DNA from 2 places in the Lactococcus sp. EKM203L genome. Region 2 is predicted to be linked to the other one. Evidence: riboswitches for the same ligand, from Rfam matches in the RefSeq annotation. Region 2 holds a riboswitch; the other holds the start of a gene.

Region 1 (18,331 bases), on a different contig from region 2:
AATTAAAACGTTGGAGTAAGCGTTTCACAAAGTTCACAAATTAACAAAGTTTATGGAAAAATTTGTCAATTTTCACTGACAAAAATATAAAAATAGGAGAATCTGTTTAAAATGGCAGAAAAACAAAAAACTTCATGGGTTTATACCCCAAAAGCAATCAATACAAGGCGTGGTCTTCTTTACGGTTTGACTGATTTAATGGGCGGAGGCTGGAATAACATTGTTTCAGGAGTTATCTTTGTCTTTGTTCTTTCACAAGGAATTAGTCCTCTTTTTACAGGAGCAGTTTTGGGAATTGGTCGGATTATTGATGCCATCTGGTCCCTCTTTTTTGGGGCAATTACTGACCGTTTTTATCGAACAAGATTAGGACGAAAATATGGCCGACGTCATTTCTTTATTGCACTTGGCGGAATATTATTTGCGATTTTATTTCCAATGTTTTGGATTTCAACTAGCAGTTGGCAATATTATCTTTGGGTTTATGTTGCTATTGAGGTAGCGATTTCCATGATTTTAATTCCTTGGGAAACCTTGCCTACGGAAATGACGCCTGATTATAAAAAACGAACCACTCTTTCAGGGAGTCGAATGTTTATTTCAGCAACTGGAACGGCTATTGTCTTCTTTACCTTAGCTGTACTTAAGTCATTTAATAATCCTAATGCTTATCTTTATACGGGAATTACTTGGACAGTCATTTTTGTCATTGCCATTTTCACTTCATGGCGAGCAAGCTGGGAACGCCCTTTAACTCCAGAATTTCTAGCAGAATTAGATGCTCAACCACGACTTGGATTTAGTGGATTTATGAAAAAAACAGTGACAGATTACTTTGGCACTTTCAAAAATAAATCATTCAGAAAACATTTATTGGTTTATCTCCTCTCATTTACAGGAAAAGATTTCTATTCTACACTGCTCCCAACTTTTATCGTGATTGGATTGTCTGGAACATCTGCCAATGCTCCGTGGGTTCTCCAAGCACTCTCAGCATTTGGTATTCTATCGACTATTGCCGCAGTAAAATTAATGGTCACTCGTGGTCCGAAATATTTATTTACTTTGAGTTATTTGGCGATTATTGTGGCCATGTTAGGTTATTTTGTTATCTATTTGACAGGGATTAATAATCCAATGTGGATGCTTGTGATTGTTTCCATTATTTATCAACTTGGACGAGGAATTTTAGAATTTACTCCTTGGAATGTTTTCCCTTTTATACCCGATGTTGACCGAATTTTTACACATGGTGATAAAGCGGGCGTATATGCTTCTGTCATGACTTTCTTTCGTAAATCAACAGGGGCACTTGCAACATATATTGCTGGTTGGGCTCTTGAAGAAATTGGATTTAATTCCACAACAATGACGACTCATGCAAATACACCATTAGGTATTCAGCACGGAATTATGTTGATTTTCATCTTTGTTCCAATTGGCTTGTTAGCAGCCGCATTAATTGCAGCTCGCACCTTTAAACTTAATCGAGCCAATCATGATATTTTAAAAGCAGAATTGCAACGTCTTGAAGAAGGAGGCTCAAAAGCTGATGTAACTCTTGAAACACGTCAGGTCGTTGAATTACTGACAGGTCACTCTTATGAAAAATGTTGGCCTGACCAAGCAGACATTTAATGACAAAAGCTTAAAAGTTTAGTGACAGGCGCTGTCAGTAAATTTATCGGAGAAAAACGATGGAAAATCAATTGTTAACACTAAAAAATAATGAGCTTACTGTTCAAATTAATCCAAAAGGGGCTGAATTAACTCATGTAATTGAGAATAAAAATAAATTTGATTTTATTTGGAATGGCTCTGAGTGGCCAAAACATGCCCCAATTTTATTTCCGGCTATTGGACGTTCAACTGATGATGAATATTTGCTGAACCAGAAGATTTATCCGATGCAACAACATGGTTTTGCTTCAGATTATTTCTTTGAAATTATTGACCAGAAAGAAGACCAGATAAGTTTGTCGTTAAAAGATAACGAGGAAACTTATCAATCCTACCCTTTTCAATTTGAATTAAAAGTCACTTATCAACTGGTCAGTAAAAAATTGAAGATTCAATTTGAAATAAAAAATCTGTCAGTAAAAAAATTGACTTTTGCCTTAGGATTTCATCCAGCTTTTAACCTGTCAGCAAATTTTGAAGATTACCAGATTTCCTTTGAAACTAAAGATAGGACTTTAAAACAATTTGAAATTGTCAAAAATCCATTTCCTTATCGTTCGGGAAAAATCATAGAAATTAATAAAGCTGTCAGTAATTTTCCACTTGAAAGAGAATTCTTTGAAAAAGGGCTCGTCATTTTTGACAATAAAATCGAGGAAGTGAAACTTTTTTCACAAGAGACTGATTATCAAATGACCATGAAAATGACGGATTTTCCTTATCTTTGCTTGTGGACAAAAGAAGACGAAAATCTTTCTTACCTCTGTATTGAACCCTTTCAAGGACTGCCTGATATTCTCAATCAAAAACAAGAACTCTTGCAAAAAGAAGGAAATATCAGCTTAAAATCAAATGAATCAAAAACTTATGAAGTTGAATTAACTTTTAATAGTAATAAAGGAGAATCATGAAATTTTTATCAGAAGATTTTTTACTAACGAATGAAAGTGCCAAGATGCTCTTTCACAAACATGCAGAAAAAATGCCAATTATTGATTATCATTGCCATCTTGAACCCGCAGAAATTTATGAAAATAAAAAATATGAAAATTTAACACAAATTTGGCTAGGTGGGGATCATTATAAATGGCGTTTGCTCCGTGCGAACGGCATTCCTGAAAAATTGATTACTGGAGATGGAGAGGATTATGAAAAGTTTTTAGCATTTGCTAAAACACTCGAAAAATCATTTGGTAATCCAATTTATGAATGGACTCATCTGGAATTAAAACGATTTTTCCATATTGATAAGTTGATTTCAAGCGAGACAGCCAAAGAAATTTGGGATGAAGCGAACCAAATGCTTGCCACAGATGATTTCAGACCACGCGCATTGATTAAAAATTCACAGGTAAAAGTTGTTTGTACAACAGATGACCCTATTTCAACGCTTTCTTATCATGAATTATTAGCCAAAGAGGAAAAAGATTTCAAAGTTTTGCCAGCTTTAAGACCAGACCATTTAATTTCGATTACTGACGGACATTTTGCAGACTATTTGACAGAGCTGTCAGCAGTTTCTGGAATTGAAATAAAAGGTTTTAAGACGATGATTAAGGCACTTGAACAAAGATTTGAATTTTTCACAAGCCTTGGTGGACGTTTGTCTGACCACTCCTTATCTACCTATACTTTTGCAGAAACTAAAAACGTGGATTTAGATTCTATCCTTCAGAAAGCCAAAGAGAATCAAACTTTAACAGACCTAGAATACAATCAATACATTACGGCATTAATCCTTGAAATTATGAAATTAAATAAAAAATTTGAATGGACAATGCAACTCCATGTTAACGTCAACCGTTCTATCAATGGCCCAGCCTTAAGTAAAATTGGTGAAAATACTGGATTTGATAGTATGGGTACTCAAGCTAATATTTCTGAGGAATTAACCAAACTCTTTAGCAAAGCAGCAGAACTTGAAACCATACCAAAAACCATTCTCTACTCCCTTAATCAAAATGATTGGCTTGAATTAGCCACAATGATTGGCTGTTTTCAAGGTGAAGGAGTGCAACAATTACAACTTGGAGCTGGTTGGTGGTTCAATGACACCAAAAAAGGAATGGAAAACCAATTAGAGATTTTTGCTTCACAAAGTTTATTGTCCAATTTTGTAGGAATGTTGACAGATTCACGGAGCTTTTTAAGTTATCCACGTCATGAATATTTCCGTCGCGTCCTCTGTAATTTTGTTGGACAGTTGATTGAAAATGGTAGAATCCCTGATAATGAAGCACTTGTTGGAAAAATGATTGAAGATATTAGTTATAATAATGTGCATGATTATTTTGGATTTTTCAAAGATGAGGACTCTAAGCAATGACTGAATTTATAACTCTTGGCGAACCTTTAGTCGTTCTTGCCTCAGAAAATCAAGATATAAGTTTAGATGCAGCTGAGCATTTCAGCAAATATTTAGCTGGTGCGGAGCTAAATGTTGCGATTGGTTTGAGTCGTCTAGGACATAAAGGAATTTATATTTCTAAAGTCGGAGAGGATTCATTTGGGAATTTTATTATTGAGTCAGTCAAAAAAGCGGAGATTGAAACGACCTATCTCACCAAAGATAAAAACTATTCAACAGGCTTTTATTTAAAACAAAAAGTAAGTGAGGGCGACCCAAAAGTTGATTATTATCGCAAAAATTCTGCAGCGGCCAATTTATCCATTGCTGAACTAAAAGCTCTAGATTTATCAGGGATAAAAATTGCGCATCTCTCAGGAATTTTTCCAGCCCTTTCAGAAACTAGTTTAAAAACATTTCAAGGGTTCAATCAAAAATTAAATGAAGCAGATATTTTAACCATTTTCGATCCAAATTTACGACCTGTACTTTGGGATAATCAAGAAAAAATGATAAGAATAATCAATGATTTAGCAAAGCAAAGTCAAATCATTCTGCCAGGAATAAATGAAGGTGAAATCTTGACCGGTTCATTTGAACCAGAAAAAATCGCTGATTTTTACCTTGAGCAGAGCACTCTCACAAAGATTGTAGTTGTCAAATTAGGCGCTGATGGTGCTTTTGTAAAATTAAAAAATGGTGAACAATATTTTATTTCTGGATTTAAAGTAGCAAAAGTTGTTGATACGGTTGGAGCAGGAGACGGATTCGCCGTTGGTCTTGAGTCTGCCTTACTTGAAGGAAAAACCTTAAAAGAAGCCGTCAAGCGCGCCTGTGCCGTTGGAGCATTAGCAGTTCAAAGCTCAGGAGATAGTGAAGGTTATCCCACAAAAGAAGAACTAAAAGCATTTTACAAGGAGATGTAGTCATGCAAAGAGCAGAATTATTAAATAAAGTGATTCAATCAGGAGTCGTCTCGGTCGTCCGAGCTGAGAGTGGCGAAAAAGCATTAAAAATCGTAGAAGCTGTCGTCTCAGGAGGAATCACTTCTATCGAATTGACCTATTCAGTCCCGCGAGCTAACGAAGTTATTTCTGATTTGGTAGCCAAGTATCTAGGAACAGATGTAGTGATCGGAGCAGGGACAGTTTTAGATCCGACCTCTGCTCGTTTGGCCATTGTTGCAGGGGCTCAATTTATTGTCAGTCCAAGTTTTAACAAAGAAGTCGCAAAGATATGTAATCTTTATCAGATTCCCTATGTTCCGGGAATTTTAACTCCACTCGAAGCTCAAAAAGCTTTAGAGTATGGGTCAGAGTTAATCAAACTTTTCCCAGGTGATATTACAGGTCCCAAAATGATAAAAGACTTAAAAGGTCCATTTCCTTATATTAATATCCTTCCATCGGGAGGAGTAAATGTTGATAATGTTGCTGAATGGTTTGCAGCAGGAGCAGTAGCTGTAAGTGCTGGAGGTGGGGTTACAGCTCCAGCAGCCAACAACAATTATAGTGGGGTTACTGAAAATGCCAAGAAATTTATGGCAGCATTTAAGGCAGCTAAGAAATAAAAATTAGCTATTAATTTTCCCTTTTGAATAATAAAAAACTTCATTTTTTGGAGTTTTTTTATTTTCTAAAGTTCAGTCCAATTATTTTATTTAGTAAAAGTAATTTGGACTGTAAGCGCTATATTTTGGTAAAATAATTGAGTTATAATAAAAAATACAAGGGAGCGTTTTTATGATTAATTATGATTTAGACATTCTCTTTTTTTCAAAACATAAATTATGGAAATTAGAGCGAATATTGGAGGTCACTAATCTAGATAAAGAAAAATTTTATCGAATATTGGAGGAATTTAATCAAAAATTAGAAAATCAAGGTTTAAAAAAATTAGATTATAAAAATGAATGCTTAGCAATTTTTGATAAAATAGAAAATTTTGAAGAAACTCGTTATTCTATCAATCAAAAGACATTTATTTTATCAGAAGTTGAAAGACGTTCCCTTATATATCTACTTATTTTTACAAATGAATCTTCCCTCTCAATAGCTCTTTTTCAAAAATATCTTCAAGTAAGTAAAAATACGGTTTTAAGTGATTTAAAAAAACTTAGAGAGGAGCTTATGCGCAAAAATATTCAGATTGAATATTCAAGAAAAAAAGGATTTTACCTTAATTTTGAGGAGAAAATTTTACAGGAGAAGGCTTGGTATTATTTGCAAAATTTATCTGAGGACGCAGGATTTTATACCTTATCAAAAGTTTTAAATGATAAGGATCCATTAACTATTTTTAAGAATAATCAGCTATTGAAAAAGATAATGCAAGAACTACAGATTGAGATTGTTTATAGTCGATATCTTTCGACATTACTGTTTGCAAGTCTGCTCAAGTGTAGAGGTTTTGAAAAGGGGAGTGAAAATATTAATGAGCTACTCAAATCATTAATTATTGGGATGTCGGATGGAAAAAATACAATTGAGCAAGACAATGGTTTATACCGAATGGCCTTTAACATTATGGAAAATGTTATGAAATTAGCAGCAATTGAATTCGATGATTTCACAAAGACCTTTATGGCACTATTAGCTCACCTAACTCCTGCATACTATCGATTAAAAAATCATTTTGAATTAAAAAATGTCCTGCTTGAACGGATAAAAAAAGAGTACCACTCCTTGTTTTTACTGATGGATAACGTCCTTCAACCATTAAAAGAAGAGGTCGGTGAAATTTCAGAATCTGAGAAAGCTTATTTTGTCATTTTATTTGGTGGAGAGATTTATAAAAATAAGTACTCAGGTAAATCATTAAAAGCAATTGTACTCTGTGTAAATGGAATCAGTTCGAGTTTAATTATGCAAAAAAGACTAGAGAGTTTATTCCCGACAATGGAATTTATTCTGAGTGCTCGAGTCTCTCATTTCGAAAAATTACCTATAAATTCATATGATATTATTTTTTCAACGGTTCCTGTAAAGTCAGACAAAAAAGTTTATCTTATGTCAGCTTTTCCAGAGCAGCGTGAAGAAAATAAGCTCTATAATCAAGTTTTACAAGATTTTCAGCTCCCAGGTTTTATAAAACCATCTGCTCAAACTATTTTAGATTCAATAGAACCGTACATTATTATAAAAAAACCAGCAAGTAAACTGGATTTAATAAAAATTATTGAAAAAAAATTAAATCGTACTAGAAAAGAAGGGAAACTATCAGGAGTTATGCTAACAGATTTACTTACAAAAGAAAAAATAAATTTTACCAATAGAGAATTGACCTGGCAAGAAGCAATTGAATTAGCTGCACAGCCCCTTCTTGATAAACATGAAATTGAAGAGCGTTATATCAAAGCTATTATTGATAAAGTAGAAGCTTTCGGCCCTTATATTGACTTAGGATTGGGAATTGCACTTCCTCATGCTCGTCCAGAGGAAGGGGTCAAAAAATTAGGAATGTCATTTTTAAGATGTGAACATCCAGTAAAGTTAATGAACGATGATAAGCATGAAATTAAACTTTTTATTGTTTTAGCAGCTATTGATAATGAGACCCATCTTAGAGATTTATCAACACTTACTAAGATATTATCAAATAAAGAACGCTTGGGTCAGTTACTTGCAGCAACAAATGCAACAGAAGTTGAACAAATACTTTTAGAAGAAGAAGGAGAAAAATAATATGAAATTTGCATGTGTATGTCAATCTGGGTTAGGAACGAGTTTTATGGTTCAAATGAACATTCAGTCATTATTAGAAGAATCAGGAGTAAATATTGATTATTTCGAATTGGAGCATATGGATGTTGGGTCAGCAACACCAGATGCAGCGGATTATTTTTTTGTTGAGGCAACATTAGTATCTGCTCTTCCTAATATTCCAACAGAAAAAATTATGCCACTTCAGTCAATTATTGATAAAGAAGTTGCGCGTGAAGCACTTTATAAAGTGCTTGATGAAAATAACATAAGTCATCAATAAGAAAAAATAAATCGAATCTATAAAGTACAAAATTTTTCTAGACTAGAGGAGAAAAATAAAATGAATGGTATTTTAAACTTTATTGTATCAGTCGCAACTACTCCAGCGCTTTTAGTTGGATTAATTGCAATGTTGGGATTGATTTTGCAGAAAAAAACAGCAAGTACAGTTATCCAAGGTTCAATTAAAACATTTGCAGGTTTTTTGGTTTTGACTGGGGGTGCGGGGATATTAGTTACCTCATTGAATCCCTTTGCAACGATGTTTCAACATGTCTTTAATGCTAAGGGAGTTGTACCATCCAATGAAGCGGTGGTTGCTTTAGCATTAGTGAAGTATGGAACACCCGCAGCCTTAATTATGATTGTGGGATTTATTGTCAATGTGATACTTGCACGTTTTACAAGATTTAAATATATTTTCTTGACTGGGCAAGCAATGCTCTATGTATCAACAATGTCAGCTGTTGTACTTATTTCTGCTGGACTAGGAAATGGTTGGTTGACAATCTTGTTAGGAGGAATATTTGAAGGAACATTGCTGACAATCACACCCGCTCTAACTCAACGCTATATGCGGAAGATCACTAGTAATGATGAAGTTGCAATGGGCCATACTGGCAATATGGGCTATGCTCTATCCGGTTGGCTTGGAGAAAAATTTGGAAATAAGGATCCAGAAAAATCAACTGAAAAATTAAATATCCCTAAAAACCTTGGGTTTTTGAGAGATTCTACTGTTTCTATTTCTCTAGTAATGATGGTTGTCTATGTTATTTTAGCTTTAATTGCAGGTCCTCATTTTGTTGAAAGTCCAGCTTTATCTGCTGGAACTAATTATATTGTCTATGCGGTCATTCAAGCAGGGACTTTTGCAGCAGGATTTGTGGTTGTTCTTCAAGGCGTTCGTATGATTTTGTCAGAAATTATTCCAGCATTTCAAGGGATTGCTAAAAAGCTTGTTCCTAACTCAAAACCAGCATTAGATGTTCCAATAGTATTTCCTTATGCGTCCAATGCTGTTTTAATTGGATTTTTTGTCTCATTTATTGTTGGAGTTATTTCTATGCTAATAATGCTTGGCTTAGGAACAACTGTGATTATTCCTGGTGTTGTTGGTATCTTCTTTTGTGGAGGAGCAGCAGGAGTTTATGGCAATGCTTTTGGAGGTTTGCGTGGGGCGATTATCGGCTCAACAGCGAATGGATTACTGTTAGCTTGGGGTCCACTTTTAATTCTGCCTGCCTTAGGTTCGTTTGGAGCGAATTCTGCATCGACCTTTGCAGATTCAGATTATATTGTTTCAGGAGGATTGCTTGGGGTAATTGGCAAAGCTGGATCAATAGCATTAATTTCCTTTATAATAATTTTTCTCTTAATTGTATTAATGACGAGTTTGATTTCGAATAGAAGAGATAAAATTAATTCAAAAAGCAAAGAATTATAATTGAAAAAATAATTTTTTTGAAGATTTATAAAAACAGGTCAACCGCAACCTTTCCTACCAAAATTAAAAAGATTTTCATATAAAAACATAAAAAAAGAAAAAAATTTTAATTTCAGAGAATGAAAACCGTTTCTAACTTGTGTTATAATGTGAGTATAAATAAAAAATATGGAGAAATCTTATGTTTGATACTACTGATCAATTGGCTGTAAATACGATTCGTACTCTATCATTAGATGCGATTCAAAAAGCAAATTCAGGACATCCTGGACTTCCAATGGGCTCTGCACCAATGGCTTATGTACTTTGGAGCAAATTTCTTAATGTGAACCCTAAGACAAGTCGTAAATGGTCAAATCGTGACCGTTTTGTCTTGTCTGCTGGTCATGGTTCTGCAATGTTATATAGTTTATTACATTTGGCAGGTTATAATGTAACGACTGATGATTTAAAAGGTTTCCGTCAATGGCAATCAAAAACACCGGGACATCCAGAAGTTAATCATACAGATGGTGTTGAAGCAACAACAGGTCCTTTAGGACAAGGAATTGCCAATGCTGTCGGTATGGCAATGGCTGAAGCACATTTAGCTGCGCAATACAATAAACCTGGTTTTGATATTGTTGACCATTACACTTACGCCTTAAATGGTGATGGTGATTTGATGGAAGGTGTTTCACAAGAAGCAGCTTCACTTGCAGGTAAATTGAAACTTGGTAAATTGATTCTTTTCTATGATTCAAATAATATTTCTCTAGATGGTGACTTATCTATGTCATTTATTGATGATATTCAAAAACGTTTTGAATCATATGGCTGGCAACATTTATTGGTAAAAGATGGAAATGATTTAGAAGAAATTGCAGCAGCTGTTGAAGTGGCTAAAGCTGAAAAATCTAAACCAACAATTATTGAAGTTAAAACAGTCATTGGTTTTGGTGCCGAAAAACAAGGAACTTCAGCAGTTCACGGAGCTCCTCTTGGAGCTGAAGGTGTTGCATTTGCCAAGAAAGCATATGGTTGGGATTACCCTGAATTTACAGTTCCTGAAGAAGTTTCAAAACGCTTTTTAGAAACGACAGTTGCGCGTGGTGAAGCAATGGAGCAAGTATGGCGCAATACTTTTGATGATTATTCTGAAAAATACCCTGAGCTTGCTGAGCAATACGCAAAAGCTTTTGAAAATGAAACGCCAGAGCTTACTTTGACCAAGCATGAAATGGAAACAAGCAAGGCCAGCCGTGTAACTTCACAAGAATCTATCCAAGAATTATCAGCTCAAATGCCAAATCTTTGGGGCGGGTCTGCTGACCTTTCGGCTTCAAATAATACAATGGTTAAAGTTGAAGAAGACTTCATGCCAGATAACTATGCTGGACGTAATATTTGGTTTGGTGTACGTGAATTTGCGATGGGAGCCATTATGAATGGGATTGCTTTGCATGGTGGAACTCGTGTCTATGGTGGAACATTCTTCGTCTTCTCAAACTACATGCTTCCTTCTGTTCGGATGGCTGCTCTACAAAGCTTGCCAGTCACTTATGTTTGGACACATGATTCCATTGCTGTTGGGGAAGATGGTCCAACTCACGAACCTGTTGAACAATTAGCTTCTGTTCGCTCAATTCCTAATTTGGATGTAATTCGTCCAGCTGATGGAAATGAAGTAGTGGCTGCATGGCGTCGTGCTGCATCAAGTAAAAGCCGCCCAACCGCACTTATTTTGACTCGTCAAAATCTTCCAGTTTTACCTGATACTTATGAATTGGCTGAAGAAGGTCTGAATCGTGGGGCCTATATTCTTTCAAAAGAAGAAGGAAAACTTGAAGGAATCATCATTGCGACTGGTTCAGAAGTAGCATTAGCTCTTGAAGCTAAGAAGACTTTGGGTTCTGGCATTCGTGTCGTTTCAATGCCTTCAATGAATATTTTTGACGAACAAGAAGCAGCTTATCGCGAAGAAATTTTACCAAAAGCTGTAAGACGTCGTTTAGCGATTGAAGCTGGTACAAGTTACGGATGGGGTAAATATGTTGGACTTGATGGTGCAACAGTTACAGTAGATACTTGGGGCGCTTCGGCACCAGCAAATATCGTTCTTCCGGCTTACGGATTTACTGCTGAAAATGTAGTTAAAGCATACAAAGAGCTTGACTAATATTGAAAAAGGAGTTCTGATTTTTTGTCAGAGCTCTTTTGATTACAAACAAGTCTGTCAGTAAATTTTAATTAAAAAATAGAAAGGAAATAAGATGGGAATTTTACTTGCAATTATTGTGGGAGTAGCTTCAATTTTGAACTTAATGTATGGACAAAATCAGCCAATCCAATATTTACTGACAGTTCTGTCAGTAATATCTTTAATCATTTATCGTGGGAAAAGAACTAAAAGGGTTCATTATAATGGATATGGTCAGAATTATTTTACGATAGGATTTACTATTTGTATCCTTAGTTTTGTGGGAACGGTAGGAATTTTGATTGGCTTCTTGTTTCATTTAGCATAATATGTTAAAATTTAAGTATGCGATGAGTCGAATAATTCTACTTTGTAGAATTTCGAAGCTAAGGAATACTGGGAAATTGGGTTTTCCGCGCAGGAAGCGTGAGTATTTGTCAAATTGTGTGAACCTTTTTGACACACTTTTAGTGCCTTTAAAAGCCCTCGAAAGAGGGCTTTTTTTACGTAACGATTAAAATAATTAATAAAAAAATCTTGTTATAATCAGATGAATACAATGCTGAAAAAACTTCAAAACAATCTATTATAGGAGTTAATCATATTTTCAATGTTATTATTAGCAAGAGTTAAGAAAAATATGATAAAATTGAAGTGTCAACATCTTTATATATTTTTTAAAATAGAAAGGAAATTATCATGGATGTTTCATGGATGACAAAATATATTGCTGAGGGATTGGGAACTATGCTTCTCGTCTTGCTTGGTAATGGTACAATTGCTGGGGTAACCCTCAAAGGCTCTAAAAATGAGGGCATGGGTGGTCTTGCAATTGCATGGGGATACGGAATTGCGATTTTAGTTCCTGTACTTGCTTTTGCAAATGTTTCAGGTGCACATATTAACCCAGCAATTACAATTGGACTCGCTTCAGCTGGTTATTTCCCTTGGGCACATGTTGCACAATATATTTTGGCACAACTTATTGGTGCAATTATTGGTCAATTACTTGTTGTAGCGATTTATAAAGAATACTTCGCTAAAACTAATGATGGAGCAATTTCTTTAGGCGCTTTTTCAACAACTAACGCTTTGGATAATGGTTCAAATCGTGGAAAAGCAATTTTCAACGGATTTATCAATGAAGTAATCGGAATGTTTGTATTTGTTTTCGGAATTCTCAGTTTTACAACGAACTTCTTTGGTGCAGAATCAATCAAATGGATGACAAGTTACGCTCAACAACAAGGAGCTGATGTTACAGCGAATGCAACAGTAAGCCAAATTTGGGCTTCTGTTTCAGGCGCTTCATCATCTAAAATGATTGGTGCGCTTGCTATTGGTTTGATGTTTGTTGGTTTGGTTACAGCATTTGGTGGACCAACTGGTGCAGCATTGAATCCAGCACGTGACCTTGGTCCTCGTATCGTTTATAGCTTCTTGCCACAATCAGTTGTTGGTGAAAATAAAGACGCTAAATGGTGGTACGCTTGGGTTCCAGTTGTTGCCACAATCGTTGGTGCAGTAATTGCAGCTACAGTCTTTAAACTTATGTTTAAATAAAAACAAAAATTTCTGTCGAAAGGCAGATTTTTTCTTGCCCTTAGAACTTAAAAGCGCTATAATAATTATAATTTACTGAAAAGGACAGACAATTATGACACAATATAATATCGCCGTCGTTGGTGTTACTGGTGCCGTGGGTACACGTATGCTTGAACAATTAGAAGAATCTACACTTCCTATAGAAACCGTACGTGCGCTTGCAAGTAAACGTTCGGCAGGAAAAATTGTTGAATTTAAGGGGCAAGAGCTTGTTGTAGAAGAATTGACTGAGGATAGTTTTGAAGGTATTGATATTGCTCTTTTTTCAGCCGGGGGCTCAGTATCAGAAAAATATGCCCCTTATGCTGTAAAAGCTGGAGCTGTTGTCGTGGATAACACCTCATTTTTCCGTCAAAACCCTAATGTCCCCTTGGTTGTTCCAGAAGTTAATGCACATGCTTTGGAAAAACACAATGGAATAATTGCCTGTCCTAATTGCTCAACGATTCAAATGATGGTTGCTTTAGAGCCGATTCGTCAAGCTTATGGGCTTGAGCGAGTAATTGTCAGCACTTATCAAGCGGTCTCTGGTGCGGGTCAATCAGCAATTAATGAAACAAATCGTGAACTCCAAGAAGCACTTGATGGAAAAGCACTGACAGAATTGTCAGCAGAAATTTTACCGTCTGCTGGAGATAAAAAACATTATCCAATTGCTTACAATGCGCTTGCACAAATTGATGTATTTACTGACAACGATTATACTTATGAAGAAATGAAAATGACAAATGAAACCAAGAAAATCATGGAAGATGATTCAATTGCGGTTTCGGCAACTTGTGTCAGAATTCCAGTTCTTTACGGTCATTCTGAGTCAGTTTATGTTGAAACGAAAAAAGTAGCAGATATTGCTGAGGTTAAACGTTTGATTTCTGAATTCCCAGGAGCTGTTTTAGAAGATGATGTTGCTCATCAAATTTATCCACAAGCCATTAATTCAGTTGGTCGTCGTGAAACTTTTGTGGGTCGTATTCGCCGTGATTTGGATGCAGCAAATGGGATTCATCTTTGGGTAGTTTCTGACAATTTACTCAAAGGAGCAGCTTGGAATTCTGTTCAAATTGCTGAAACGCTACATGAGCGTGGCTTAGTTAGACCAACTCATGAGTTAAAATTTGAACTGAAATAATGTCTGTTAAATGAGTTATATCAGTAAAATTCGTGAAAAAATTGGCCATGAGCTTTTGATTTATCTGGGAGCAGGCGTTATTGTCTATTCTGATGAAAAAATCCTCTTACAAAAATGTAAAGATAACGGAACTTGGGCTTTACATGCGGGTGGCATAGAAGTTGGTGAAGAACTTGAGGAAACTGCTCGCCGAGAATTATTTGAAGAAACGGGACTAAAAGCAGGTAAACTTGAGCTTTTAGGAATTTATTCAGGACAAGACCGTTTTATAACTTATCCCAATATGGACCAAGTTTATATGCCAGGCCTTTATTATATTTGTCGAGATTTCACAGGGAGTTTAAGACCACAAATGAGTGAAGTTGAAGAGCTGAAATGGTTTAAATTTAAAGAAATTCCAAAAAATATTCATGAGCCAAATCGCCGTGTTATCGAAGATTTCATCCAATTAATTGCGAAAGAATAATAAACTAGACTGTATAAAAATAAAATTTTTGACCTCGTTTACTAAAGTATGCTATAATAGGTCAAACAAAATTAGAGGTTGCGAAGACGAAGAAGTTAGTGGAGCGGTGAACGCACTGAAGCTGATGGCGGCGTTCTTTGCCGAAAGAAAAATTGTCACAAAATTTTTCTTGGGCTGTGTGGTTAAATCCTACAGACTGTCTTTCTGTCAGTACTGACAGAAAGGGGAGCTAATCAAAATCATTTTTGACGAACTTTTGAGAACCTCTTTTGCATAAAAAGAGGTTCTTTTTGACCTCTTGACAAGAGCTTGTCAGTAAGCTCACACATAAGGAGAAATTATGTCAGCAAAAGAAACAATTGAAAAATTACAAAATGCACGTATCATCACGGCCCTAGTGACCCCTTTTAAAGAAAATGGCCAAATTAATTTTGGAGCATTTCCTAAGCTCATTGAGGATTTACTTGCTAATCATACGGAAGGCCTTATCTTAGCTGGAACAACGGCTGAATCGCCTACTCTTACTCATGATGAAGAATTGGCAATTTTTGCTGCGGTTAATAAAATAGTGGATGGCCGTATTCCATTGATTGCAGGTGTTGGGACTAATGACACACGTGATTCGGTTGAATTTGTCAAAGAAGTTGCTGAACTTGGTTACATCGATGCGGGACTTGCAGTGACTCCTTATTACAACAAACCTTCTCAAGAAGGAATTTATCAACATTTTAAAGCCATTGCTACTGCGAGTGATTTGCCAATTATTTTGTATAATATTCCAGGAAGGGTGGTCACTGAAATTCAGGTAGAGACCATCTTACGATTAGCAGAACTGGAAAATGTAATTGCCATCAAAGAATGTACAAATACTGATAATCTGGCTTATCTCATTGAAAAGCTACCCAAAGACTTTTTAGTTTATACTGGAGAAGATGGGCTAGCTTTTCACACTAAAGCTTTGGGAGGTCAGGGTGTAATCTCGGTTGCCAGTCATATCCTAGGTCAAGAATTTTTTGAAATGTTTGCAGAAATAGACCAGGGCTCTATTCAAAAAGCAGCGGCTATCCAAAGAAAAATATTACCCAAAATAAATGCACTTTTTAGTGTCACAAGTCCGGCTCCAATCAAAACGGTTTTGAATGCAAAAGGATATGAAGTTGGTGGCTTACGTTTACCACTTGTAGCTTGTACTACTGAGGAAAGTAAAATAATTCTTGAAAAAATTGGAAATTAAAAAATACCCTTTTAGGGTATTTTTCTTTATAAAAGTAGGTCAATATTCAATTGATTTAATCTTATCATTCGATTCCAAAAGACTCATTAACGAAGCGACTTCATAAGCTTTTGGTAAGTTCAAATATAGCTCTGTTTTTAAAGAATTATTTGATTTTTTTTCAACTTTTATACTAAGAATTTTGACATCTTCCTCTTTCAGCTGTTGTTGCAACAGTTGAAGCCCTTCAAAATCTTCTAATTGAAGAATAAGATGATCGCTCGTCGCTGATTTTATCCATCGATAATTTTGGTGTAAAATAATTTGAAAAAGTAAAATAAGTAAAGTAGCTACAATACCTATAAAATATAATCCAGAACCGATAGCCATCCCAATACCAGAAGTTGCCCAAATTCCAGCCGCAGTAGTCAATCCATTAACGGATTGATTGTGAACAAAAATCATTCCAGCTCCTAAAAAGCCAATACCACTTACAATTTGAGCCGCAATTCTGGAAGGATCAAGATTGACTCCATGAGTACTGATGATGTCCATAAAACCATATTTTGAGACAATAATCATTAAAGCAGCACTCAACGCAACAATTAAATGAGTACGTGTGCCAGCATTTTTGGAACGGCTATTTCTTTCATAACCAATGGCATATCCACATACCCCAGCTAATATTAATCGAATTAACCAATCAAGTTGTGTTAAGAAAGTAATCTGCATAAAATTTCCTCCTTGTCATTTAAAACTTACCTTCCATTATATCGCTATTTTGATGAGAAAAAAAGTAAGACCCATAAAAAATGAAACTGACTTGCTTTTTTACTTGCTTTGGGTTAAACTTATATTAGTGTATTCTCGGTAGAGATTGGAATGCCAATCTCTTTTATTTTAATTCTAAGTAGAATTATCTTTTCAATATCGCTTGTCCCACTCGACCGATTTCGAGAGTGAATATGGCAAGGAAATTGCTAAAAACAGGACTGTAAATTTACTGACAGAATTTGTCAATAACTTACAGATTCTTTTTATATCGAAAAAATTATAAATTACACTGACAAGAAAGGTTTTTATGTCTAATATTAAAATCACTCCATTAGGTGGTGTGCGTGAATTTGGTAAGAACATGTATTTAGTTGAGGTTGAAGAGCAAATTTTTGTGCTTGATGCAGGACTTAAATATGCTGAAATGGATCAACTTGGTGTTGACTTTGTTATTCCTGATATTACATATCTTTTAGAAAATGCGGATCGTGTCGCAGGAATTTTCTTGACTCACGGACATGCTGATTCAATTGGGGCTTTGCCTTATATCGTTTCTGAATTAAAAGTTCCTGTTTTTGGTTCAGAATTAACAATCGAACTTGCAAAAATTAATGTCAAAAATTATGCTGACAGTCGCAAATTCAACGATTTTCATGTTGTAACTGAAGATACAGAAATTGATTTTGGTAAAGCCGTCATTTCATTCTTCTCAACAACACATACAATTCCAGAAAGCTTAGGAATTGTGATTTCTACAAATGACGGAAACATTGTTTATACAGGTGATTTCCGTTTTGATCCAGCTGTTGCAAAAGGCTATCGTACCAATATGCGCCGATTGGCTGAAATTGGGAATAGTGGAGTCCTTGCTTTACTTTCGTCATCACCAAACGCTTTGTCAACAATGCAATCTGCTAGCGAGCATGAAATTTATGAAAAAATTTATGACTATATTGATGACAATGAAGGGCGGGTCATTATTGCTTGTAATGCAGGTAATTTAGGTCGTATTCAACAAACGATTGATGCTGCCATTAAACTTGGTCGTCGTGTTGCTTTTACAGGCGAAGATATGGACCAAATCATCGAAACAGCAACTCGTCTTAACAAATTACAAATTGTTGATAAAAAATCAATTATTAAACCAGCAGAAATTAAAAAATATGCTGACAATGAGTTAGTTATTTTAGAAACAGGACGAATGGGTGAACCACTTAAATCTCTTGGAGACATGGCTCATCGTCGTCATAAATACGTTAAAATTAAAGATGGAGATTTAGTACTTGCTGTTACAAGTCCATCTGTCTCTTATGAAACAACAATTGCTCGTATTGAAAATGAAATCTATAAAGCTGGCGGAGTCATGAAAATGTTGGCTTCAGATTTGAAAATATCTGGTCACGCGAATGCTCGTGATTTGCAATTCTTACTTGATATCTTCCGTCCAAAAAATTTGATTCCAATCCAAGGGGAGTATCGTGAACTTAGTGCCCATGCTGATTTAGCAA
Region 2 (13,477 bases):
AAATAAGTCAAAATTGACTTATTTTTTTATTAATGTACCCAGATACTCATCAACATGACCATCCCTAAACCTACAACTGCGATAATCGTTTCTAGTACTGTCCAAGTTTTTAATGTTTGTTTGACATCTAAATCAAAGTATTCTTTAAACATCCAGAATCCTGCATCGTTAACATGAGATGCGGCAATTGAACCTGCCCCTATTGCCAAGACCATTAGTGCGGCTGTATTTGGAGAAGCTGATGCAAGCATTGGTTGAACTAAACCTGCTGCTGTTAAAGCGGCCACGGTTGCAGAACCTAAGGCTACACGTAAAATTACTGTGATGATCCAAGCAAGTAACAATGGCGAAAGTGGTGAATCTTTAAACATATTGGCGATTTGGACTGAAATCCCTCCATCAATAAGAATTTGTTTAAGAGCTGCTCCACCACCGATAACTAACAATAGCATCGCAATTGATTTAACTGAATCTGCAATCGATACTGCAATTTCAGAATTTTTCTTACGTTGCATCCAACCCATAGTAACTAAGGCAAAGAGTAGTGAAATAATCATTGCCGATACGGGATTACCAATAAACATCATCACATTTTCAACAAAACTTGATGGGTAAGTGGTGGTCGTTACTACCTTTCCTGCTTTCATTGCACTTGTTGTTACTGCGGCAAAGGGTTTCCCATCATTAGTCGCGATAGAATAAATGGTGCTGATTGCCATTAAGATTACTGGCATTAATGCTGTCAAGATGGAAATTCCAAATCCTGGAGTTTCTTCTAATTTCCATTCTTTGATTTCACCAAAGGCGGATAGTTTATTTTTTACAACAAAGGCTTCTGGAACCCATTTTTTAGCAATTTTTGTGAAAACTGGACCTGCGATAATGACTGTTGGAATTGCTGCAATAATTCCGTAAAGGAGAACAGTTCCAGGATTTGCGCCTAGTACACCAGCAATTGCAATTGGTGCTGGATGAGGAGGTAAGAATCCGTGAGTTACTGAAAGTCCGGCTGCCATTGGAATTCCGAGGTAAATCAAGGGAACACTTGCTTCTAAGGCGACGGCAAAGACAATCGGAATCAAGAGAACCATCCCAACTTCAAAGAAGGGGGCAATCCCAATAATGAAACTGGCAACCATGATTGCCCATTGAATTCTTTTTTTACCAAAACTGTTAATAAGCGTTTTTGAGATACGATAGGCTCCACCAGCATCAGCAATTAGTCTTCCAAGCATTGCTCCAAAACCAAAAACGATTGCTAACTCTCCTAATGAGCCTCCGATTCCGTTTTGGATTGAAACAGGGATTTGACCGAGTGGCATTCCAAGTCCTAACCCAACTAAAACCGCTACGACAATCAAGGACACAAAAGTGTTAATTTTAAATTTGATAATCATCAGGAGGAGGATTAAGACCCCAATTAAAAGTACAAGTAAATCAATCATATATTTTTTCCTTTCAAAAAATATTGAAGATACTGTGTAAGCACGATTGCTGGCGCTTACAATTTGCTTTTAAAAATTAACTCAATACTTATTTGTGATATATGGAAGTATTGAGTCTTTAAAGAATATAAGTTTATTTTTCTTCTTCAAATTTTCTTTGGAAATTGGCAATATTTTCATATTCTGCCAAGAGAGAGCGAGAAAGTCGGATAAATATTGGACTAATTTCTCGGTAAATTTCGAAATTTTTTGGATTGGGTTGGTAGGTTTCGTTTGTTCCTACCATCGTTTCGATTTCGCTGATATCTTCAATTAAGCCAAGGGCTTTTTCAGCCATGATAATGGCGGCTAAACAGCCAGCTTCTCGGCTCTCTGGCACATTGATTGGTTGTTCAAAAATATCTGCTAGGATTTGTGTCCAGAGTTCAGAGCTTGTAAATCCTCCTGTCGCTTGAATCATATTTAGGTCACCTACTACTTCAACAAGGCTAAGCGCAACCATATAAATATTGAAGATAACCCCTTCAAGAACAGATCTTGCCATATGACTACGATTATGTCCGTAGTTTAGGCCAAAAAATGAACCTCTGGCATTGGCATCCCAAATCGGTGCTCGCTCGCCTCCAAGATAGGGGTGGAAAAGCAATCCATCAGCGCCCGGGGAAATGTTTGCTGCAAGTTCCGTGACTTCATCAAAAGAAATTTTTCCATCAAAAATTTGGTCACGAGCCCAACGGAAAACATCTCCACCAGAGTTTACGGGACCACCGACTACCCAATGCTCTTTGTCTAATGCATAGGTAAATGTGCGTCCTTTTTCATCTGTTTTAGGTTTGTCAGTAACTACTCGAATCGCACCAGATGTTCCAATTGTGATGGCTGCAACACCCGGTTTAATCGCATTTACTCCCAAATTTGACAACGGACCATCGGCTGCACCCCAAATAAATTTGGTGCTGCTTTGAATTCCCATTTTCTTGGCATATTCGTGAGGAAGGTTTTCTTCTATCTCATAGGGTTCAACTACTTTAGGCAATTGACTTTCTTTGATTCCAGTCATCTCTAGCGCTTCTTTATCCCAATGAAGTTCAAATATATTGAAGATACCTGTACCTGTTGCGGTTGATAAATCCATTTTATTTGTTCCAAAAAGTCTTTGGAAAATGTATCCTTTAAGTTCCAAATAGTGGGCTGCTTTTTGATAAATATCTGGATGTTCAGCTTCTAACCAGATAAATTTAGATAAAGGAGCCATTGGATGAAGAGGCGTTCCGGTTCTTCGATAAATATCAAAACCATTTTTAGAGGCCTTAATTTGTTCGGTGTATTTTACTGCTCTTGTATCAGCCCAAGTGATTAATCTTGTAAGCGGCTGCCAATTTTCGTCAAAAGCAATTAGCGAGTGCATTTGTGTACTAAATGAAACGGCTAAAAGTTCATCTTCATCTTCTAAATTAATTGAAACTTCCCTGATTGTCACTAAAACTGCTTCAAAAATTTCTTCAAGAGATTCTTCTGCCATCCCACTAGCATCACGATAAAGGGGATAGGCTTGGCTACTACTTGCAACTATTTTTCCATTTTTCTCAAAAAGCACTGCCTTAGTTGCTGTGGTTCCTAAATCGACGCCTATTAAATATTGCATTTAGGCTCCTTTTCTTCTATATATTTACTGACAGACTTTAAAATTCTTTCATCATCAGTAGTTTTTTACTGACAGAAGTTTTTTGTCCTAGTTAGCTTACGCTTCTCATCTGTCAGTAAATTATTTTTGTTCTACGTCATGTCCGCCAAAGCCATTGCGCAAAGCGGCAACTACTTTTCCGGTCATGGTATCTTCTTGTAATGAGCGTTGACGCATCATTAGTGACAAGGCAATAACTGGGGCAGGAACGCCTAAGTCCAAGCTTTCTTCGACGGTCCATTTTCCTTCTCCTGAAGATTGAACATGACCGATAATTTGGTCTAGTTTAGGGTCTTTTGAAAATTGTTCTTGAGCAAGCTCCATCAACCAGCTTCGGATTACTGAACCATGATTCCATAATTTTGCAACGGCTTCATAGTCATAATCAAATGGTGACTCTTCTAAAATTTCAAATCCTTCAGCAATCGCTTGCATCATCCCATATTCAATTCCATTATGAATCATTTTCAAGTAATGACCACTGCCAAGTTTCCCTGTATAGAGGTAGCCATCTTCCATTGAGATTGCTTTGAAGATTGGTTCTATGATTGTCCAAGATTTTTCATCATCTCCACCAATCATAAAATTTCCGCCTTGACGAGCTCCAGCCATTCCACCAGAGGTTCCAACATCAAAAAATTTAATTCCTTTTTCTGTCAGTAATTTATTTTGTTCTAAATTATCTTTGTAATTAGAATTTCCACCGTCTATCAGAATATCTCCAGCTGACAACTTTTCAGAAAGCATTTCAATCGTTGAATTTGTAGGAGTTCCTGCCGGAAGCATCAACCAAACAATTTTGCTTGCTGGCAATTCTGTCAGTAAATTTTCAATTGTGCTGACAGCGGTAATTTTGTCTGAGTAATCCTTAGCTTCCTCTACCGCTTTTGTATTTAGATCGTAAGCAACAACTTCAATCTCATGGTCAACGGCATTTTTCACAAGATTCATTCCCATTTTCCCTAAACCAATCATACCAAATTTCATCATTTTTTCCTCCGTGGCATCGCTTTCATTTTATAACTTTAGTATAAGTAATTTTTTTTCATTTGTCAACAATATTTTTTGTAAAATATTTTCTGATTTGTCAAAAAAATTTCAAGTTAGGAGTTTGGAATTTTTGAGAAATCGAAAAATCTTGAGTATCACTACTTATAACACGCTATAGCGAACTCCCTAGATACCTTATTACTCCGCTCTAGGTGTAACAACTAGCATATCTGTAAGTCAGTAAACTGACAACAGCTATCCTACGCATCGTTCGGTCCCAATAAAATGATAGCCAGTACATGAAACATTGTTTCGTGTTACTGGCTATGATATAATGTAGTCAATTAGAAGGAGGCTTGATATGTCGCGTACTTTAATCAGCCGAATCCGAAGTTATTATGATAACCTCAGTAAATCAGATCAGGCAATTTCTGACTATTTAATTGCGAATATTGATAGTGCAGCGAGGCTTTCAATTCAGGAATTTGCTCAAAAAACTCATGTCTCTACGGCTACAATTTCCAGATTTTCTAAAAAAATTGGCTTTAATTCCTTCCAAGAATTAAAACTCGCCATTCATGCCACTGACTCGACACGAAACGATGAATTTTTTAGCGAACTTTCACCAACTGACGATTACAAAGAAATACTGACAAAAAACTTCAACGGCAATATTTCATCATTAAATTCTACATTAAACCTTATCACTAACAGACAACTTGACCAAACCATGGAAATTTTGCTCAATGCCAGCACTTGCGGTTTTTTTGGTTTGGGTGGTTCAAACGCTGTTGCATTGATTGCTTTTCATAAATTTTTGAGAATGCCTTTGCACTGCGTTTATCATCAAGATTTTCATTTTCAACAAATGCAAGCTGCAAAATTAACGAGCGACGATTGTGCTTTTGTTATTTCACATACAGGAAAAAACAGAGATACAATGCACTTGGTTGAAATTTTGAAGAGTCGCGGGGTTCCAATTATTGCATTGACTTCTTTTGCGAGTTCACCTTTAGCTAAAGCGGCCGATGTCGCGCTAATTTCAATTTCTGAAGAAATTTCATTTCGACCTGAAGCTGTCGCTTCCACTGTTTCTCAAATTAGTTTGCTTGATGCCTTGTTTATGATGTACGGAATGAAAATGAAAAATGTTTCTGAAGGGACTTTATCTGAAATCCGAAAAGTCATTCGAGATTCCCGTATTTCCTAGAATTTATCCATTTATCTTATAGAAAGGATGTGATTTTATGGCATTTTCTAACACTAGACGACGCTACGCAAGTTTTGATACCGTTGCGTCAATTCCTGGAGAAGTCATTGATGCCTTTTGGTTTATTATTGACCATCACCTCAAGGGCGTTTTTCCACTAGAAACAATTATCAATTTTGACTTGGTTAATTCGGATAATTTACTTTCTATTCGTTTTTCTCAAGACAATAGTCCAACAACCATCCTCGTTGATTTTGGCTACCCTTTTAATCCTGAATGGCCTCTACACTACCGAGCCGTTGATAATATGGGACGCGAAACGATCATGACTGCAAGAGAAATGTAATAACAGAATTTTTAACAAAGCTGTCAGTAAATTTTTAAATAAAAAAATAAAAAAATCTGTCAAAATTACTGACAGATTTTTTTAGATGTAGTAATACACAATTTCTGGAGGCACCCCAAAACGAATAGGTAAGAAAGTCAAACCAATTCCACGATTAACATACAATTTTGTTCGGTCATTGAGCTGATACAAACCACCATCAGCACTACTTGACCCCTTATTGCGTAAACGCCAATTTCCTATCCGAATTTGCCCTCCGTGACTATGACCAGAAAGAATTAAATCAAATTCCTTAATTGTTTCCATGTCTAAAATAGTATCCGGTTCGTGAAGGGCTAAAAGCGAAAATGTTGCATCAATAGGCTCAAGTTCAAAATCAGGCCGTCCCTCCCGCCAGTCATCAACCCCAGAAATAGATAAATTATCTTTGACAACTGATGAATTTTTCAACAGAAGAAAACCAGCTTTTTCTAGAAACTCTTCAACAAACCTTGACGATTTTTCATCATCAAAATCATGATTACCAAGTATCGCAAATTTCCCAAGAGGAGCTTTAAGTTCTGACAATATCGTCAGTAAATCAGTCCAATCTCGATTTTTTGCCCAAGCAACCTTGTCAAATAAATCTCCAGAAAAAATAATTAAATCTGGCTGTTCATTAGCAATATTTCGAGCAAATTTTTTAAAACGACGACTAGTCGTGTGCCAAGCAAAGTGGGTATCGGTAAAATGAGCAATTTTTAAATTTTGTTTTTGAGCGATTTTTACATGTCTCACTTTCATCAAATGAGGCTCTATAAAAATTCCATAAATTAACAAACTTAAGAGCACTGCTCCTATTATCAATTCAATCATTTGTCCATTTTATCATAAATTCACTGACAAAAACATAGTATTAATCAAAAATACTTGATGAAGTTATCAATCTATTCTCTTTTTCTGACAAATTTCTGGTCAGTAAATTCGGACGGAACCGAGCTTTCTGTCAGTAAATATCAACTCTAATTATCAAATTTTTATACAAAAAAAGACCACCGAAGCAGCCTTTCATTTATTAGTTTTGGTCTTCAGCTACGAATGGAAGCAAAGCCATTATGCGCGCGCGTTTGATTGCGTTAACCACTTTACGTTGGTTTTTAGCAGATGTACCAGTCACGCGACGTGGCAAGATTTTACCACGTTCTGAGATGAAACGTTTCAAAAGTTCAGTGTCTTTGTAGTCAACGACTTCGATTTTGTTTGCAGCGATGAAGTCAACTTTTTTACGGCGTTTGAAGCCGCCACGACGTTGTTGTGCCATTTTATTTCTCCTTATATTATTTTTAGATGTCTGTTTAAAGCTTTCTTAGGATTACGACGTTATTATGAAAAGCCGATTCTGCTTTTCATAATAACTAGTAAGAGGGTTAGGAAATCCGCCATAGCGGTTTCCGTGAAATAATTAGGCGCTTTAGCGTCAATTATTTCACCCTATTAGAATGGAAGGTCATCATCCGAAATTTCCATCGGTGAGCTACCAAACGGATCAGCATCACGACCGAAATTCGGTGTTGCATTATTGTTATTCGTTTGTGGACGTGGAGTATTATTTGTAGATTGGCTAGGTGCAGAATATGAACCAGCAGAAGTTCCGCCTCCCATACCTTCACGAGCAGATCTACTTTCCAACATTTGGAAACTGTCAGCCACAACCTCAGTCACATAAACGCGTTGACCTTGTTGATTTTCATAGTTACGTGTTTGAATTCGACCAGTTACCCCAATCAAAGCTCCTTTTTTAGCCCAATTCGCCAAATTCTCAGCTTGTTGGCGCCAAATAACGCAGTTAATGAAATCAGCCTCACGTTCGCCATTCGCATTTTTAAATTGACGGTTTACAGCCAATGAAAATGTTGCGACAGCTTGATTTTGAGGGGTGTATCGAAGTTCAGGATCGCGAGTAATGCGTCCTACTAATACAACATTGTTAATCATGATGAACTTCTCCTTAGAAATGAAAGCTCTTAAGCTTCAACTTTAACGATCATATGACGAAGAATGTCAAGGTTGATCTTAGCAAGACGGTCAAATTCGCTCAAAGCTTCTGAAGTTGTTTCAGCTTCAAAAGTTGCGATGTGGTAGATACCTTCGCGGAAATCATTGATTTCGTAAGCAAGTTTACGTTTTTCCCAGTCTTTAGACTCAAGATTTGCAGCACCGTTGTCAGTCAAGATTCCATCGAAACGTTCAACGAGGGCAGCTTTTGCTTCTTCATCAATGTTTGGGCGAATAATATAAAGAATTTCGTATTTAGTCATTGATTTTTCCTCCTTTTGGACTAATGACGCAGGTTGAGTCCTGCGTAAGTTGTGAGTTTTTCCCACAGAGTTATATTCTATCACTTTTTTCTATTTTTAGCAAGAATACATTTAAACTTTCCCTCAGCAAAGAGAACTATTTTAAAATAAAAAATACCAACTAAAGAGAGTTGGCATAATTTATCTCATTCTTAGCCCAAAAAGGCTTTAAACATTGCATAAATAAGAAGGATAATCCCTAACACAATCCGATATTTCCCAAAGAAAGTAAAATCATGTTTTTTCACATAATCGGTCAAGAACTTGATGGCAACCATTGATACCCCAAAGGCAACTATACAAGCTACTAACAAGACCCCAAATTGTTCAAAACTTAAAGAATTCCCATTTTTGAAAAAGTGAAGTATTTTGATGAAACTAGCCCCAAACATAACTGGAATACCCAAGAAAAAGGTAAATTCTGCGGCAACTTCACGACTTACACCAATTAATAAAGCACCGACAATTGTCGCACCTGAACGCGATGTCCCTGGAAGTAAAGACAGCACTTGGAATAATCCAATATAAAGAGCGGCACGATAAGGCAAACGGTCAATATTCATTACGGAAAATTCATGGTTTGGTACCCACCGACGCTCAATGACAATAAATGCTACCCCATAAATAATTAACATGAAGGCAACAGGAACAAAATGGTAAAAATGTTTGTCCAACCAGTCATTAAGTGGTAAACCAATAATCGCTGCTGGTAAAGCCGCAACCAAAACTTTCAACCACAAACGCCAAGTTAATTGAATTTCACGTGGGGTTTTTTGTTTGTCAGCTGGATTTAACTTATTAAATGGATTCAGTTTATGAAAATAAAGAACAACAACTGACAAAATTGCTCCTAGCTGAATCACAACATCAAACATTTCTTTAAAAGCTGCTGATTGATTAAGACGAATAAATTCATCAGCAATAATCAAATGTCCTGTTGAGGAAATAGGTAACCACTCAGTGATTCCTTCAATAATACCTAAAATAATGGCACGAATAAAATCCATATTTTGCTCCTAGAAAATTTCAGTAAAAAGACTGATTTTTATTGACTGACATAGCAGTCCTATCCTCATAAGTATATCATAAATGACAAATGAATAAACTTACAAAGAAAGTGATTATTTGTAATTAATTTTACATTCTCTTCCTTGACATCATCTTAAAATTGCGCTAGAATTACAAATAACACATCGATAGAGGTCGCAACTGATATGAATCTACGCCGAGTTGGAGCACAACAAAGACGCGTATATAGAGGAGGAGAGGTTGCCGAAAGAATTTTGTTGCTCAGCAAAGTTCTTGGGCTAGTGAGAAAAACTCACTAGACTGTCGCAAATGGTTAATAACCATGCGGAGGGCTATTCGTTCAAGAAAATTTTTAAAATTTTGTCGGACCTTTAGCAATCTATTCTATCTAGTAGGATTGCTTTTTTTGTTTTTCTCAGACTTTTCTAAACTAAACAGGAGTAAGGTTGAGTCTGAGTCAAACAAGTCGGTGTAGAATAAATTTTATTAGGGAGAGAATTTTGGAAAATTCTTCAAACTCAACTACTGAGACGCAAGTAAAACGCGGCTTAAAATCACGCCATGTTTCCATGATTGCCCTTGGCGGAACAATCGGAACTGGATTGTTTCTGACTTCAGGCGATGTCATTCACACGGCAGGACCATTTGGTGCACTGACTGCCTATGTTCTTATCGGAGCAATGGTTTACTTCCTCATGACATCACTTGGTGAAATGGCCACTTATTTACCCACTTCTGGTTCTTTTTCAGACTATGGAACACGTTATGTTGACCCAGCTTTTGGTTTTGCTCTAGGTTGGAATTATTGGTTGAACTGGGCAATTACCGTAGCGGTTGATTTAACAGCCGTTGCCCTTTGTATCAAATTCTGGTTACCAGATGTTCCAAGTTGGATTTTTTCACTGATTGCCTTAATTATTGTCTTTGCAATCAATGCCTTATCAGTTAAAACTTTTGGCGAAACTGAATATTGGTTGTCAGCCATTAAAATTACTGTTGTTGTTTTATTCTTGATTATTGGTTTCTTATCTATTTTTGGAATTATGGGCGGTCATATTGACGTCGCTAAAAATCTTTCAGTTGGTAATCATGGTTTTGTCGGAGGACTTGGTAGTTTCACTACCGGCGGAGGGATTCTCGGCGTACTCTTAGTCGCTGGTTTCTCTTTCCAAGGAACAGAATTGCTCGGAATTACAGCTGGTGAAGCTGAAAATCCTGAAAAATCAATTCCTAAAGCTATGAACTCTATCTTCTGGCGTATTCTTGTCTTTTATATCTTATCTATCTTCGTGATGGCGGCTATCATTCCATTTACCGACCCCCACTTAGTTGGAGGAGATTCAGCTGCTCAAAGCCCTTTCACAATTGTATTTGAACGTGTTGGTCTCTCTATTGCAGCTTCTATCATGAACGCCGTTGTTTTAACTTCTGTCGTTTCAGCAGCAAACTCTGGAATGTATGCCTCTACTCGGATGCTTTATTCACTAGCTAAAGATGGTGGCGCACCAAAGATTTTCTCAAAAACTTCAAAAAACGGGATTCCTTTCATTGCTTTATTAGCTACAACTGCTGTTGCTTTACTCACATTCTTGACATCAATTTACGGAGTTAGCTTCTTTACATTCCTCGTCTCAGCCTCTGGTTTAACAGGATTTATTGCTTGGATTGGGATTGCAATTAGCCACTTCCGCTTCCGCCGCGCCTATGTCGCTCAAGGAAAAGATGTTAAAAAATTACCTTATCATGCAAAACTATTCCCATTTGGTCCAATCTTAGCCTTAATTATGACCGTTTTAGTCACACTCGGCCAAGACCCAATGCTTCTTTTTGGTAAAACTTGGGTGCAAGGTGTCATCATGTATGCCGCAATTCCACTCTTCTTCATCCTTTACTTGGGTTATAAATTTAAAAACAAAACGAAACTTATCCCCCTTAAAGAGGTTGATTTAAGTCGTCATAAAGATTAAAAAAAGTCGCTCAATGAGCGGCTTTTTTATTATTTTAATCATTAATTTCAACTACTTTTTCACCAAAGAGTTCTTTAGCTAAGTTTACCGTTTCATCCGGCTCTTTTTCATCTTCTTCATCTTCTTGAACATTTTCAGATTTTAAATTAGAAACATATTCTGCTCGAACTTCTTGCCAGTCTTGTTCAGCAAGAGAGATAATTTCTGGCGCAAATCCAACAATTGAACTCAAGAGATTCCCACAAAAAAGTTGCAATTCTTCATTTTCACTGACTCTTTTAGCAAGATTCTCATGAGGAAAAGTCACCACAAGGAAATTTTCTGACGCAGCGACAGGGGCTGTATTATTAAGTAAAGCTCGGTCTGCCGGTTTAGTTACCGAAGCAACAAGTTCTGGCCACGCACTTAGAGCAGCTTTTCTAGCTTCATTTGTCGCCTCAGCCAAAGCTTTATAAATTAAATCTTTGTTAATTTGGCGTTTTTTAGATGCTATTGGTTTCGGACTGCCTTTAACTTTTTCTGTCAGTAAATTATTTTGTGAATCTGAATTTACCTGAATTTGACCAGCTGAAATTTGAGCTTTCAATTGATTAATTTCGGTTTTTAAAGTAGCAATTTCGGCTGTCAGCTGATTAGGGATTTCTCCTTGCGAAGTATTTTGTCCAATTTCAGCCAAACGCATGGTCATGACGTCTGCCGCAATTTTTGTTTGAGTCGTTTCCTTTATCGTTTTCAAACTTTCAATTGCAACATCAATCCATGAAAAAATTTGACCCCGGTCATACTGAGAATTTTTATCCAAGAGTAAATCCCGAAGGTATGCTAATAAATCTTCCGTAAATCGAAGCATATTTTTTCCTTCAGCAAAAATCTTATCAAGTTCCGTCAGCGCTTTTGCTTCATCATGCTCAAAAAGTGCTGCAACATATGTTACTAAAGCATCTGCAGCAATCGACCCTGTGACAAGTAGTGCATCATTTTCTTCTAATTTTCCTGATGAAAACGATAAGGCTTGGTCTAATAAAGAGAGGGCATCACGCATTCCACCTTCAGCTGCTTTAGCAATAACATCGAGTGCTTTACCGTCGAATTCAAGTCCTTCATCAGCCATTATTTTTGCTAAATAAGTCCGAATGTCTCCTGTTGTGATTGATTTAAAAGCAAAACGTTGAACACGCGAGATAATGGTTGCTGGAATTTTTTGTAATTCAGTAGTAGCCAGGACGAAAACAACATTTTCTGTAGGTTCTTCTAGTGTTTTCAAAAGTGCATTAAAAGCCCCTGTTGAAAGCATATGCACTTCATCAATAATATAAACCTTGTAAGTGGCTTGACTAGCTGCGTAAGTTGATTTATCTCGAATTTCTCGAATTTCGTCAACCCCATTATTTGATGCCGCATCAAGTTCAATGACATCATCTAAGCTTCCTTTGGTGATTGAGTCACAAATAAAGCAATTATTGCAGGGCTCTCCATCCACTTGATTAGGACAATTTATTGCCTTAGCAAAAATTTTAGCTGCTGAGGTTTTCCCTGTCCCTCTTGGACCAGAAAAAAGATAAGCATGTGAAATTTGATGATTGACAATCGCATTTTTTAATGTTGTTGCTACAACTTCTTGCCCCACCATTTCATCAAATCTTTGACTTCGATATTTTCTATATAATGCTTGATATGCCATTTTTCTCTTCCAATTTTTTTACTTAGTATTCTTTTCATATCCGCTTGTTTCAATAGAAATCTTGCCCAAGACTATAGTTTAAGTCTTTTAAAATTTCAGTTGAAGCATCACGTGATTGAATCAATTCATCAATATCTTGTGATTGATAATTTCTGAGGGCCTGTCTGAGGGCGAACATTCTTGCTCGATTAATCGTTGCCTCATCTGCTTCGGTTGCCGCAAAAAATATTTTACGTGCTTTTTCATCAAAAATCGTCCAAGCAATTGCTAAATCAAAAGCTGGATCACCAATAACAGCTTTGTCAGTAATTTTGACGTTAACTAACTTTCCGTCAGTAACTTTTAAATTTTGCGTAAGCAATTCCCCCAAAACCCAAACAGGTTTCTTGGACCATTTTGTTTTTGCTGCAAAATCAAATTTTTCTTGCAAAAGGTCAGCAGGAACAACTTTTTGATAGACTTTCAAAAGTTCTATCATCTCAGCTTCAAAGAAAATCAAATCAGAACCAGCAAAAGCATTTTCAAAACTAGGTGACTTTGCATCTGTTGTTGGTAGCCGATGTAATTGATAGAGAAAACTTCCTAATTCTTGCGCAAATTCACGAACATCTCCAATATTACCTGGATTTACAGATGTTCCTTCTTTTTCCCCAAAACGGTCAGCAATAAATTTTTTTACTATTTCACTCATTTTTTTCTCCGATACCCTTTAAAATTTTGATTTAACCTACTTCAAAAAATTTAAAATCAGTCATTTCACATAAAATGTTAGCAAATTCTTCAAGATAT

Evidence for each region. Region 2 has a riboswitch for lysine ahead of HFD15_RS10815 (amino acid permease). Riboswitches for the same ligand answer to the same signal wherever they lie in the genome.
Region 1: it holds a riboswitch for lysine, as region 2 does, so the genes downstream of both, dapA (4-hydroxy-tetrahydrodipicolinate synthase) here and HFD15_RS10815 (amino acid permease) in region 2, are expected to answer to the same signal.

What each region holds. Positions count from the first base shown of each region.
Region 1 is NZ_JAALEQ010000001.1:398,813-417,143, forward strand. It holds gene HFD15_RS02175 (MFS transporter) at 112-1,638, shown strand; gene HFD15_RS02180 (aldose 1-epimerase family protein) at 1,698-2,591, shown strand; gene uxaC (glucuronate isomerase) at 2,588-4,006, shown strand; gene HFD15_RS02190 (sugar kinase) at 4,003-4,953, shown strand; gene HFD15_RS02195 (bifunctional 4-hydroxy-2-oxoglutarate aldolase/2-dehydro-3-deoxy-phosphogluconate aldolase) at 4,956-5,597, shown strand; gene HFD15_RS02200 (PTS sugar transporter subunit IIA) at 5,770-7,710, shown strand; gene HFD15_RS02205 (PTS sugar transporter subunit IIB) at 7,712-8,011, shown strand; gene HFD15_RS02210 (PTS ascorbate transporter subunit IIC) at 8,072-9,457, shown strand; gene tkt (transketolase) at 9,639-11,615, shown strand; gene HFD15_RS02220 (hypothetical protein) at 11,710-11,964, shown strand; gene HFD15_RS02225 (MIP/aquaporin family protein) at 12,336-13,199, shown strand; gene HFD15_RS02230 (aspartate-semialdehyde dehydrogenase) at 13,294-14,370, shown strand; gene HFD15_RS02235 (NUDIX hydrolase) at 14,381-14,836, shown strand; lysine riboswitch at 14,901-15,076, shown strand; gene dapA (4-hydroxy-tetrahydrodipicolinate synthase) at 15,177-16,070, shown strand; gene HFD15_RS02245 (MgtC/SapB family protein) at 16,110-16,781, opposite strand; gene HFD15_RS02250 (ribonuclease J) at 17,131-18,331, shown strand, end outside.
Region 2 is NZ_JAALEQ010000007.1:69-13,545, forward strand. It holds gene HFD15_RS10765 (gluconate:H+ symporter) at 30-1,445, opposite strand; gene gntK (gluconokinase) at 1,579-3,090, opposite strand; gene gnd (phosphogluconate dehydrogenase (NAD(+)-dependent, decarboxylating)) at 3,211-4,116, opposite strand; gene HFD15_RS10780 (MurR/RpiR family transcriptional regulator) at 4,481-5,329, shown strand; gene HFD15_RS10785 (DUF960 domain-containing protein) at 5,367-5,675, shown strand; gene HFD15_RS10790 (metallophosphoesterase) at 5,757-6,530, opposite strand; gene rpsR (30S ribosomal protein S18) at 6,730-6,975, opposite strand; gene HFD15_RS10800 (single-stranded DNA-binding protein) at 7,149-7,649, opposite strand; gene rpsF (30S ribosomal protein S6) at 7,679-7,972, opposite strand; gene HFD15_RS10810 (undecaprenyl-diphosphate phosphatase) at 8,164-9,018, opposite strand; lysine riboswitch at 9,201-9,383, shown strand; gene HFD15_RS10815 (amino acid permease) at 9,541-11,007, shown strand; gene dnaX (DNA polymerase III subunit gamma/tau) at 11,042-12,688, opposite strand; gene HFD15_RS10825 (phosphotransferase) at 12,738-13,379, opposite strand; gene HFD15_RS10830 (GAF domain-containing protein) at 13,411-13,477, opposite strand, start outside.